Regions from separate parts of the Lachnoanaerobaculum sp. genome, predicted to be linked through region 1. Evidence: predicted binding sites of a transcription regulator. Region 1 holds the regulator's gene; each other region holds the start of a gene.
The links. Region 1 encodes Rex, which represses fermentation and respiration genes when NADH is low (regulators of the CRP and FNR family bind a similar motif). Its sites were predicted from a motif close to ATTGTTAANTANTTAACAAT; they were not measured.
Positions count from the first base shown of each region.

Region 1 (3,217 bases):
CTATTGATTCCTTGTAGCTCTCTCTCGGAATACAGGCAAGTATCAAAATAGGCTTTGTAATCCCGTGATACCTTAAGTTAATTCCCTCTTCAAGTGTAGCCACGCAGAAAAAATCAACAATATCTTCTATATACAGTGATACCGGAACACTTCCGTGCCCGTAGCCGTCCGCCTTTACAATCGCAGCCAACTTCATATCCTTTTTCAGTGCATTTTTTGTCACTGTCAAATTATGTTTTATAGCATCCAAATCTACTTTTGCATAAGCTCGTTTATATGAGTCCATTTCTCTTCCTTCTATTCAGCACTTCTCCTATATTGTCCAGTATATCTCTTGCAATAATACTATGTTCTCCCTGCTTTTGTCCTGCCAGATTTCCGGCAAGTCCGTGTATGTAAACGCCAAGTGCTACAGCCAAATCATCTTCTATCCCGAGGCAGAACATTCCCGCTATTATACCGCAAAGTACATCTCCGCTTCCGGCCTTTGCCATAGCAGGCGTCCCCGATTCATTGATAAAAGTATCTTCTTTGGCGGCAATCACACTTTTATGTGACTTTAATACCACTGTGATACCGTATTTATTTGCATACTCCTTTGCATACTTTTGTGTATCTGCAAGTATATCCTCTATAGGTATATTTATAAGCCTTGACATCTCTCCGATATGAGGTGTGATAATAATATTGTCTGTATAGTACTTGGTCAGTGAATTGTCAGACGCAATTATATTGAGTGCATCAGCATCTATTATCATCGGTACATAGCACTCGGACAAAACATATTCCACAATAATTTTGGCGTAGTATTCTGTGGAAAGCCCCGGACCAAGTACTACAACACTTGCCCAGTCAAGGCATTGCTTTATCTTACTTAATAAGCAGTCTTTACTTTCAAACGCCTCTCTCTCATCATAGGTTGTAATAATTGCTTCAGGCAGCAGTGTCTGTAAAATCGTTCTGTTTTTGCTTACTGTAAGTATTCTTACAAGCCCGGCACCCGAACGATAAGCCGCCATAGAACTGAGAAAAGCGGCACCGCTCATGCCGTTGCTCCCTGCAATCACAAGTACATGTCCGTAACTGCCTTTATTTGCATCTTCTATTCTGTCAGGTATATATTTTAATGCAGTCTCATCAAGTATCCTCATATCTATCTCCACATATCAATCAACTTCTATTACCACCATTGCAACGACCAAAGAATTTGTATTGCTTATTGAAACATAAATATTTTTCTCATTGATATCCATAAGATGAATATTTTCATGGTTGCAAATCCTTATAAAGGGTTTGCCGTATTTATCTCTAAGAACTTCCAAATCCTTCAGCCCGATACCTCTAAAACCTATTCCCAATGCTTTGACAAAAGCCTCTTTTACAGCAAAATTGCCTGCCAGAAAAATATCGGTATTTCTTTCCTTAGCCATAGCAATCTCACTGTCACTAAAAGCCCTTTTCAAAAAATAATCTTTTTTTATTGCTCTTGATATTCTGTCTGTTTCTACTATGTCGGTTCCGATACCTCTAATCATACTTTCCTTCAAAAGGTATCGCATCCATATTGCTGACTCTGTATGATAGTCTCATCAAAGACTCCGACAGATGCACATTTTCAACTATTACATCGTCAGGAACCGTAAGATCCGTGTGTGCAAAGTTCCAAATAGCCTTTATACCTGATTTTATAAGTCTGTCCGCCACTTCCATGGCTCTTGCTTTCGGTATTGTAAGCGCAGCAATCTGAATATCGTTTTCCGAAATAAACTTCTCAAGGCTGTCAAGTGAATACACTCTTGCACCTCTTACAGTCTTTCCGAAAAGATTCGGATCCACATCAAACATCGCCTGAATCAAAAAGCCTCTTCTCTCAAAGTTTGCATAGTTGGCGATGGCCTGACCGAGGTGTCCGGCACCGATTATAATAATATTATGCTGACGGTCAATACCCAATATTTTTGCTATCTCATTGTATAGATACCTTACATTGTAGCCGTATCCCTGCTGCCCGAAGCCTCCGAAATTGTTGAGGTCCTGCCTTATCTGAGAAGCTGTTACCTTCATTCTCTCACTAAGCTCTTTTGAAGAGATTCTTTCAACTCCTTCTTCTGAAAGTTCTCCCAGGTATCTGTAGTATCTTGGCAGCCTTGAAATAACCGCCCTTGATATCTTTCTTTCTTCCATTATATCTCCATCTAAAATATGCATATACTGCATATCTGTTTCTTTGTTAAGAATTCTACAATTAGTATATTATTTATCAATATAATTGTCAATACAGATAATAACGCTATTCTTTACCCTTGCATTAAATTGCATGTATAGGATATACTTATGTGTATTATATAGTAAGGAGGCAAATTGTTTGATTTTAAATGCCACTAATATATCAAAATCATTTGGAAGCAATGAGATAATAAAGGATGCAACCTTTCTTGTCAACGAACATGAAAAGGTTGCCATTGTAGGTGTAAACGGTGCCGGAAAAACCACACTTTTGAAAATACTTACCGGAGAAGAGAGCGCCGATAGCGGCATCATTACACTTGCAAAGGACGCAAAACTCGGATATTTACGCCAGATCAATAATGTGGACTCTGCACTCAGCATTATTGATGAATTATATACAGTTATAGAACCTATATTGAATATGGAAAAGAGAATGTCACAAATGCAGGAAGATATGAAGCATTTGACAGGCAGTGAATTGGAGGAGCTATACTCTTCTTACACCGCTCTTACACATAGCTATGAACTTATGGACGGATACGCGGTAAAAAGCAGAGTTGTAGGTATCTTAAAGGGACTGGGCTTTGAAGAAGCCGATTTTGACAGAAAGATAAATACATTGTCAGGAGGGCAAAAGACCAGAGTTTTCCTTGCAAAGTTGCTGCTTGAAGAACCTGACATTATACTTTTGGATGAGCCTACAAACCACCTTGACTTAAGAAGTATAGAGTGGCTTGAATCCTATCTTTTAAACTATAAGGGCACTGTAATTATCGTATCTCACGACAGATATTTTCTTGATAAAATAGTAAGCAAGGTTATTGATATAGAAAACGGTAATGTGCAGATGTATCTTGGCAACTATACCGACTTTTCAAATAAAAAGCAAATGCTTTTAGATGCCAAGATGAAGGAATATCTGAATCAGCAGCAGGAAATCAAGCACCAGGAAGCCGTTATCACAAAGCTTAAGCAGTTTAACAGAGAA
Region 1 covers NZ_DBHIEQ010000023.1:24,306-27,522, forward strand. The annotation lists gene alr (alanine racemase) at 1-286, opposite strand, end outside; gene ACO6FI_RS09980 (NAD(P)H-hydrate dehydratase) at 273-1,151, opposite strand; gene acpS (holo-ACP synthase) at 1,167-1,535, opposite strand; gene ACO6FI_RS09990 (redox-sensing transcriptional repressor Rex) at 1,528-2,184, opposite strand; gene ACO6FI_RS09995 (ABC-F family ATP-binding cassette domain-containing protein) at 2,366-3,217, shown strand, end outside.

Region 2 (3,217 bases), on a different contig from region 1:
GCACATGGTCTGATGACAGCAGTATGGTGCTTGCAACTCTTACAAGTATTAAGGATAAAGGAAAGATTGATTATAAGGATATTATGGACAGATTTCATGATTGGTGTATGTATGGAGAATACACACCTTTTGGTGAAGTCTTTGATATAGGAACAGCAACTTCAAGGGCTGTAATGAAATACAGTAACGGGGCCAAACCTTTAGAGTCAGGAGGAAAAACGGAGTGGGATAACGGTAACGGTTCGCTTATGAGAATATTGCCGGTATGCTTATATCTTTTTGAACAGCAAAAAAGCTTAAATATATCAGATGATGAAGTTATAGATATGGTACATAATTGTTCAGCTTTGACACATGCACATATAAGAAGCAAATTAGCCTGTGGTATATATTATTTTTTGGTAAGAGCCGTTTTGGGGAAAGGCGGAGAATTGACAGAAAGACTGCAGTTCGGAATAGATAATGCATTTGAGTATTACGGTAAAATAATGAAGACGAGCTTGGAAACTATAACAGACTTATTTTACTCTCACAATTTAAAAATATACCTGAAGAACTGATAAAAAGCACCGGATATGTTGTATACACACTTGAAGCAGCCATATGGTGTCTGATAAATACCTCATCTTATAAGGAAGCTGTTTTAAAAGCTGTAAACTTGGGTGATGATACCGACACCGTAGCAGCCGTAACAGGTGGGCTTGCAGGACTATATTATACTTATGATGGAATACCGGAAAGTTGGAGAGCCAAGGTGCAAAAAAAGGATTGGATTGACAGCTTGTTAAAAGCGTAAGCCTGATAAGCTTGCGCTTTTTTATCATTATATAGTAATATAGCTACTTAAGGTAGTTGATTGTAGAAAAGGAAGCTGTTTATGTGTACTAATGGTAACAGTTATAATAGTAGAATAGAAACCCTTGATATATACAAAGGTTTGCTTATATTCCTTGTGGTGTGGGGACATTTTATGATGCCTTTAATAGACAGGGAATATTCGGTGGCAAGAAGGCTGTTTTTACTTATTTACAGTTTTCATATGCCGGCGTTTATATTCCTGTCGGGTTATTTTTATTATGGTTCGTGGAAGAAAAGAGGTACAGGATTTAAGTCTATTTGTTCATGGATAGTACTTTACTGTGCAATGAAGCTGATGCTTAATTGTAGCGATATATTATTTTACGGTGAGAAAAAGCTTATACCAAACTTTTTACATGAGTCATATGCACCTTGGTATATTTTGGTAATGATTATTTTCAAATTGTTGCTGTTGCCTATAGAATTTATTCAAAAGATAAATAAAAAAGATATCGGAACAAATATATACCTGATACTTCTGATTATATTTGGTGCCTGCCTTTCAATGTTAAATATGCCTTGGCAGGAGAAAGTATTTGACTTTTTGGCTTTGGACAGGGTGGTATCTTTTGCACCTTTCTTTTATATGGGAATGCTTTATAAAAAGTACCTTTCATCCGGAAGAGTTTCGGTATTTGAAAAGACAAGTAAACCGATTTTTATAGCAGGTGCGGTTTTTGTCGGAACATTTATTATATTTTTTTCTATTATAGGACCGTATACCAGAATGTTTTACGGAACATGGGGATATATCTTGGTATATGAAAATATCGCAAGTATATTTAAAGGTGTTTTAAATCCGCTTAGAGTAGTATTCATTCCATATGCACTATGTATTGCATATTTTTTCTTTGTTTTGATAAACAAAAGGGAATTCTTTTTGACACCTTTTTTGAAAAAATTCGGAGTATACAGTTTGCCGATATATGTTTTCCACAGACCGATAAAAGATACTTTTTCTTACTATGTATTGAATAAAGTAAGTTTAGGAAGATTTGAAGAAGAGATACTGATTATTATAATGGCTATACTCTCATTTGTCTGTTGCTACGTATTAGGAAACAGATTTACAGACAAAATATGCAGGCCTTTTTAATAACTGAATGTATGTAATAATGTATATGTATGAAAACAATTCATACTATTACAGTATGAATTGTTTTTTATTGGGAACATGAGAAAATTTTAACAAATATTACTTGAATTTAAAATTGATTGGTGATATCATCAGGGCATAGATAGGTTAGTAAAGCCTAACTAATTGCTTTTATTTAAAAGGAGGTACTTATGTGCTGGGAAGGTTTTAAAGGAAGAAAATGGCGTGACGATGTAGATGTCCGTGATTTTATACAAAATAATTATACAATATACGATGGAGACGAAGGTTTCCTTGCAGGTCCTACAGATGCTACAAATAAGCTTTGGGCTGAACTTTCAAGGCTTCAAAAGGAAGAGAGAGCCAAGGGCGGGGTTTTGGATATGGAGACTGAAGTAGTTTCCACAATTACATCATACGGTCCGGGATATATAAATGAGAGTATGAGGGATCTTGAAAAGGTGGTCGGACTTCAGACAGATAAGCCTTTAAAGAGAGCGTTTATGCCTTTTGGCGGAATCAAGATGGCTGAGCAGGCTGCAAGTACCTACGGATATCAGACTAACGAGAAATTTCATAAGATATTTACGGAGTATCACAGAACACATAATCAGGCTGTGTTTGAGGCTTATACACCTGAAATGCATGCAGCCAGACATAATAAAATAATCACAGGGCTTCCTGATACCTACGGTAGAGGAAGAATAGTAGGAGACTACAGAAGAGTTGCACTCTACGGAATAGATTTTCTTATAGAAAAAAAGCAGGAAGACATGGCAAATTGCGGTGACGGTACAATGCTTGACGAGGTAATCCGCCAAAGAGATGAACTTGGAATGCAGATAAATGCACTTAAAGAGATGAAGGAAATGGCGTCGGCTTACGGATATGATATTTCAAAACCTGCAAAGGATGCGAAAGAGGCTGTACAGTGGTTATACTTCGGATACCTTGCCGCTATAAAGACACAAAACGGTGCGGCAATGAGTGTAGGAAGAATATCAACATTTCTTGATATTTATATTGAAAGGGATTTGAAGGCGGGAAAGCTTACTGAGAATGAAGCACAGGAGCTTATAGATCACCTTGTAATGAAGTTTAGGATGGTAAAGTTTGCAAGAATACCTTCATATAATCAGCTTTTCTCAGGTGATCCGGTTTGGGCAACTCTTGAGGTGGCAGGTATAGGTATAGACGGCAGACCAATGGTAACAAAGAATGATTTCAGATTCTTACATACACTTGAAAATATGGGACCTTCAC
Region 2 covers NZ_DBHIEQ010000032.1:18,162-21,378, forward strand. The annotation lists gene ACO6FI_RS11480 (ADP-ribosylglycohydrolase family protein) at 1-560, shown strand, start outside; gene ACO6FI_RS11485 (ADP-ribosylglycohydrolase family protein) at 560-796, shown strand; gene ACO6FI_RS11490 (acyltransferase family protein) at 878-1,954, shown strand; gene pflB (formate C-acetyltransferase) at 2,146-3,217, shown strand, end outside.
Region 2: pflB (formate C-acetyltransferase) is a predicted target of Rex. The motif match lies at 2,032-2,051, and genes of this name have one in related genera.

Region 3 (3,217 bases), on a different contig from region 1:
CTTTTTGACTGTGAAGGTAACTTCTATATCACCGCCGAAGCCCTTAGCGCTGCCCTTATATGATCCGTCCTTAAGCTTGGTCTTTATATCCTTGGCTACAAAGTTTGCATCTTCAGTCTGCGCCGTTATAGTTCTCTCAGTGTTTCCACCGTTGTCAAGCACATACTTGTTTGCACTGTCACCTGCAATTCTGCCGAATACTACTATGTCTGTTACAGCATTTCCACCAAGTCTGTTGGCACCGTGTACTCCACCTACGACCTCACCTGCCGCAAAGAATCCCGGAATAACACTTCCGTCTTCCTTAAGTACCTGAGTTTCCTTATTTATCTTTACACCGCCCATAGTATGATGTACTGCCGGCTTTGCCTTACCTGCAAAATACGGTGGCTTTGTTAAAGGTACTTCCATACTCTTTCTGCCGAACTCGCTGTCCTTACCTACAGCCTGCATTGCCGCATACTCCTGCATAGTGGCTACAAGATTAGCTTCATTAACACCTGTCTTTTGAGCCAGCTCTTCAATGCTGTTTGCCTCTACAATGATTCCCTCATTGATATACTTTTCTATAGCTGAAAGTGACTCTCTTACAGCCGTATCAAATACAAGCCAGCTCTCACCGTTTGGCTGAGCCATAATAGCTGCAGAAACAACATCTCTTGTATCAAGCTCATTGACAAAACGCTTTCCGTCATCGTTTACAAGAATTGCACCGTTACCGCGCACACCCTCAGTGTACATAGTTGCAGTGTCAGGATTTACAGTCGGATGTGTCTGAATCTGTTCAATATCTGTAAGTCCCGCTCCAAGCTCGGTTGCCATCTCAATACCGTCACCTGTTGCACCTACATGATTGGTGGTAATAAACCCTTCAAGCTGTGGTGCATATTTTGCAACCATCTGAGGATTTGCACCGAAACCTCCTGTAGCAAGCACTACCGCCTTTGTATTTATAACGAAGACTCCGTTCTCATCTTCCGCCTCTACACCTGTTATCTTGCTGTCCTTATCTGCAAAGATTTTGGTTGCCTTAGTCTCCAACAAAACAGGTACACCCAGTTCATCGAGTTTTGCATTAAGTGTCTTTACAAGCATCGGTCCTACAGCGGATGTATCACTCGGTCTGTGTATTCTCTTCACGCTTGCACCGCCGAACTGTCCCACTACGGAAAGGTCGCCGCCTATAGAATTAACCCAATCTACAGCCGATGCGGAATTTTCCACCAAAGTCCTTACAAGTTCCGGGTCGTTCAGATTCTTTCCGCCCTTCATAGTATCCTGATAGAAAAGTTCATTACTGTCTTCTATACCGTCTCGCTTCTGATACTGAGTCTCTGAAGCGTTCAATCCGCCTGTAGCTCTTACGGTATTACCGCCTGTAATAGGCATTTTTTCCAATATAACCACATTTGTGGCACCTTTTTGTGCAGCCTCTATTGCAGCACTCATTCCAGCACCTCCGGCACCTATTACTACAATATCTGCCGACTGCGGTTTTCTTTCACCCTTTACCTCTTTGCCTTGAGCTTTCAGCAAAGCTTTCTTCAGTGCATGCTTTAATCCGCTTGATGTAATCGTCGCACCGCTGACAGAATCAAACTCGGTATCTAAATTTGCCTTCATCTGCTCATTCAGCTTTTGTATAGCGGCTCCACCTATATCCGGAGTCTCACTTTTTCCTTCAAATGAAATATTTTCAATTCCGTTGTCTCCCACTTTTACTGTGGCTCTTACATTGCCGCCAAAGCCATTATCTGCGGCTGAATATGTACCTGCAATATACTTTGTATTGTCTTTTATGTACTTTCTTACACCGTCAGTAACAGGGAAAGCTATTATAATAGTAATAACAGCAGCCAATACCATCAAAAAGAGCCCAACTACATTGCCCTTGTTCTTATTTGTTGGTTGCTTACCCATCCATTTCCTCCTTGAAACTCTCAAAAATTACTCTGATATTATAAAAGAAAGTTAAAAAACTATCAATAAATTTTTTTAATAAAATATAATATCGGCTTTTATTTTATTTTTTAGGTGTTATAATAAATTTTATACAATTAAATATCGCGGTGATATTTATTATTTCAATAAGGAGGCAATATGAAAAATATAACAGTTGCAGGTGGCGGTGTACTTGGCTCACAGATAGCATTTCAGACCGCTTTTTGCGGATTTAACGTAAAGATATGGCTTAGAAGTGAAGAGTCCATAGGAAGAACAAAGCCGAAGTTGGACAGATTATATAATATCTATAAGACAACACTTAATGCGGCAAAGAAAGAGCTCGGCACGGGAAAGGTATTTCCAAGAGGTTTAATCACAGATTCCTCTAAAGTTACCGAAGCGGACATAGATAAACTTTTGGAGGCTGTCGATAAGGCTTATAATGAGATAAAACTTACTACAAGCCTTGAAGAAGCTTGTAAGGATGCCGACCTTATAATCGAGAGTATGGCTGAAAATCCTGAAGCCAAGGTGGCATTCTATAAGTCTCTTGATCCACATCTTGAAGCAAAGACTATAGTTGCCACCAACTCTTCAAGTATGGTTCCAAGTCAATTCCGTGAATATCTGAGCAGGCCGCAACAATATCTTGCAATTCACTTTGCAAATAATATCTGGATCAGCAATACTGCCGAAATCATGGGACACAACACCACATCAAAGGACGCTTATGAAGCTGTAGCAAAGTTTGCATCAGACATCAAGATGATTCCTCTTCGTCTTATGAAGGAACAGCCTGGATATATACTGAACTCAATGCTTATACCTTTCCTTAATGCAGGTCAAATGCTGCTTGCAAATGAGGTGGCAGACCCTGCTACCATCGACCTCACATGGAGACTCGGTACAGGCTCACCATACGGTCCGTTCCAAATCCTTGATATTGTAGGCCTTAACACCGCCCTTAATATAGTATCAAACAATCCGCTCTCAAAAGACCCGACTACCATACAGGGCAAGATAAAATCAATCCTTGAAAAGTATATTTCTGAAGGCAAAACCGGAGTAAATGCAGGGGAAGGATTCTATAAGTATAATTAAAAATAAGGGGGCGTAAGCCCCCCTGAACGGTTTATTAAATTAAATTGATATGTTCCATCTTTTCAAGAATTGCTTTTTTAACCGGATCTGTCAAATAAGCTGAGTTTAAATTCTTTTTCTTATATGCCATGTAGCTGTCTTTTGTCATATCTATTAAAACAGCAGTAAAAAA
Region 3 covers NZ_DBHIEQ010000008.1:52,294-55,510, reverse strand. The annotation lists gene ACO6FI_RS05085 (flavocytochrome c) at 1-1,920, opposite strand, end outside; gene ACO6FI_RS05080 (3-hydroxyacyl-CoA dehydrogenase) at 2,101-3,045, shown strand; gene ACO6FI_RS05075 (translation initiation factor 2) at 3,080-3,217, opposite strand, start outside.
Region 3: ACO6FI_RS05085 (flavocytochrome c) is a predicted target of Rex. The motif match lies at 1,968-1,987, and genes of this name have one in related genera.

Region 4 (3,217 bases), on a different contig from region 1:
AGGGCTCAAAGGAAAAACTTGTAGAACTTGCAGTGAAGAATGCCGAGATTGTACTGACTAAAGACAGAGAAAAGCTTCAAAGACAGGAAGCAAGAAGTACAGGAGCGGTAAAAGAAATTGAAGAACTTTTATCATTAAAAAATTTAAACAGAATGGAAGCCTATGATATTTCCAATATTTCAGGTGTTCAATCTGTAGGTTCTATGGTAGTATATGAGAACGGAATGCCGAAAAAAAGCGATTACAGAAAGTTTAAAATAAAGACGGTTATTGGACCTAATGACTACGCGTCAATGAAGGAAGTTTTAACCAGAAGATTTGAGCATGGAACCGATGAGTCAAGTACAGGATTCAATAAGTTGCCTGATATCATTTTGATGGACGGCGGCAGAGGTCAGGTAAATATCTGTCTACAGGTTTTAGAAGAGTTTAAACTTAATATTCCCGTTTGCGGAATGGTAAAAGATGACAACCACAGAACAAGAGGGTTGTATTATAATAATGTAGAAATACCTATAGATACACACTCACAGGGTTTTTTACTTATCACAAGAATACAGGATGAGGCGCACAGATTTGCAATAGAATACCACAGAAGTTTAAGGTCAAAGACGCAGGTGAGGTCTATACTTGATGATATAGAAGGAATAGGCAGTGTACGAAGAAGGGCTCTGATGAAGCATTTTAAGGATATTGAAAATATCAAGAATGCCACTGTGGAGGAGCTTATGAGTGTGGAAGGGATGAATAAAAAGGCGGCTGTTGCGGTAAATGAATTTTTTATAAAAGCTAAACAAAATGTCTGACTATAGGTTGACATTAAAAATAAAAAGGAGATTTTTATGTTAAGACATATCGTAATGTGGAAGTTTAATGAGGGGATAAATATCCCAAGAGTAGGCGAGGAAATAAAGACAAGCTTACTGGCACTGTGTGAAAAAATGGATGAAGTGGTAAGAGCCGACGTTGTATATAATACACTTCCTACAAGTACACATGATATGATACTTTCAATGGATGTATTGGATAAGGCGGCTTTACAAAAATATGCAACCTCAAGAGAGCATGTAGAAATTGCGGATACTTTGATAAAACCGAATACAAACTCAAGAGTAGCCATTGACTATATGGTATAAATAAGATTTAAAGAGACTTATATGCATAAATTTATGTATATAAGTTTTTTTGTATTTAAAAATATGCAACAATCCCTGTATTTATAGGCCCTCTCACATTTGCTATTTAAAAAAATCATGTTATAATGTCTTTTGTATACAGTGATAAGGAATTATCAATGTTGGTAGTAGTGTTGTTTGCCATAATGATTCTTTACTAAAATTGAAAAGTATATCATTGGCGGATTAGCTTAGTAATGAAGGAGAAAGTATGGGGAAAAAGGGTTTTATATTTTTACCCGGTGGATTCAATAGTGTAATTGAAGAATTATCAAAAAAGTATCGTATATATGCACCTGTGCTCAAAGAAAAGGAAGGCAGATTTACAGATACTGATGTTGTTCGATATGATTTTGTAAATGAAGTGGCGGACATTGAGCTTGAGAAGAAGTCCGATTATTCATTTAAGGAGATTTTAACTCCGCTTTCACAGACATTATTTTTCTTTACGGAAAATGATGTGAAGGAAGCAAAAGTAGACGAGAGAGAGGTATTGGTATTCTTAAGAAGCTGCGATTTGAATGCATTAAAAAGACTTGATCAAATCTATCTTAAAAACGGTAGAGAAGAAGACTATTTCTATGCTCGTATCAGAGATAAGGTGAAGTTTGTACTTATGGGATGTGCTCATTCGTATGAGGACTGTTTCTGTGTGGATATGGGTACAAACAGAGCTGATGACCTTGATTTCAGTTTTTCGGTTGACTATATTGACAACAAGTTCAGATGTCAGCTTAAGGATGAGACTCTCAGTTCAATATTTGAAAACAATGCACTTAAAGAAGAAGATGTTACACCGATGTTTGTAACAGAGAATGAGACAAGAGTTAAGTTGCCGGGAGAGGTACCTCTTTCGATATTTACATCCGATATGTGGGATGAATATACCGCCAGATGCATAGGCTGCGGAAGATGTAATTATGTATGTCCTACCTGTACCTGTTATACAATGCAGGATGTATATTATACGGATAACGGTAAAGTCGGTGAGAGAAGAAGAGTCAATGCTTCATGTATGGTAGACGGATATACCAATGTGGCAGGCGGCGGAGAATACAGAAAGAAACACGGAGACCGTATGAGATTTAAGACTATGCATAAGATCTACGACTTTAGAAAGCGTTTCGGCTACAATATGTGTGTAGGTTGCGGAAGATGTGATACTGTGTGCCCTGAGTATATTTCATTCTCAAATATTATTAACAAAGTAACAGCTAAGGTAGAGGAGGTGCAAAATGAGAACTAATCCTTATATTCCATTTCCGTCAAAAATTTTAGATGTTATTAAACATACAAAGAAAGAATACACATTCAGAATGGAATTTCACGGTGATGTAAAACCGGGACAGTTCTTTGAGGTTTCGATACCTAAGTTCGGTGAGGCTCCTATTTCCGTAAGCGGAATTACAAAAAACAGTGTTGATTTGACTATACGTAAAGTGGGTAGGGTTACAGACGAGGTTTTTGAAAATTATGTCGGAGATACATTATTCCTTCGCGGACCTTACGGTAACGGATTTGATGTAGATAAATATACGTACGGTGAGTGTGTTGTGGTAGCAGGAGGTACAGGTGTTTCTCCTGTTCGCGGTGTTATAAACGCTCTTGTTGCAAGTAAGGACTCTAAAGATAAGCATGTAATACTGGGATTTAGAAGCCCTTCGGATATGCTCTTTAAAGATGATATTGCAGACTGGGAAAATAAAATTGACCTTATTTTGACAATGGATAAAGAGGCGGAAGGCTATACCGGAAATGTCGGACTTGTAACCAAGTTTATTCCTGAACTTAAGCTGAAGAATATTGAAACTGCACAGGCTGTAGTGGTAGGACCGCCTCCAATGATGAAGTTTTCGGTAATAGAACTTTTAAAGCTTGGATTTAAAGAGGAGAACATCTGGGTTTCTTATGAGAGAAAGATGTGCTGCGGTATCGGAAAATGCGGACATTGTAAGGTAAATGATACTTATATATGTCTTGACGGACCGGTATTTAACTATGTTGACAGTAAGGCTTTGATTGATTAGAGAGGTGAATAATGG
Region 4 covers NZ_DBHIEQ010000020.1:22,788-26,004, reverse strand. The annotation lists gene uvrC (excinuclease ABC subunit UvrC) at 1-806, shown strand, start outside; gene ACO6FI_RS09190 (Dabb family protein) at 843-1,136, shown strand; gene asrA (anaerobic sulfite reductase subunit AsrA) at 1,387-2,421, shown strand; gene asrB (anaerobic sulfite reductase subunit AsrB) at 2,411-3,202, shown strand; gene asrC (sulfite reductase subunit C) at 3,214-3,217, shown strand, end outside.
Region 4: asrA (anaerobic sulfite reductase subunit AsrA) is a predicted target of Rex. The motif match lies at 1,277-1,296, and genes of this name have one in related genera.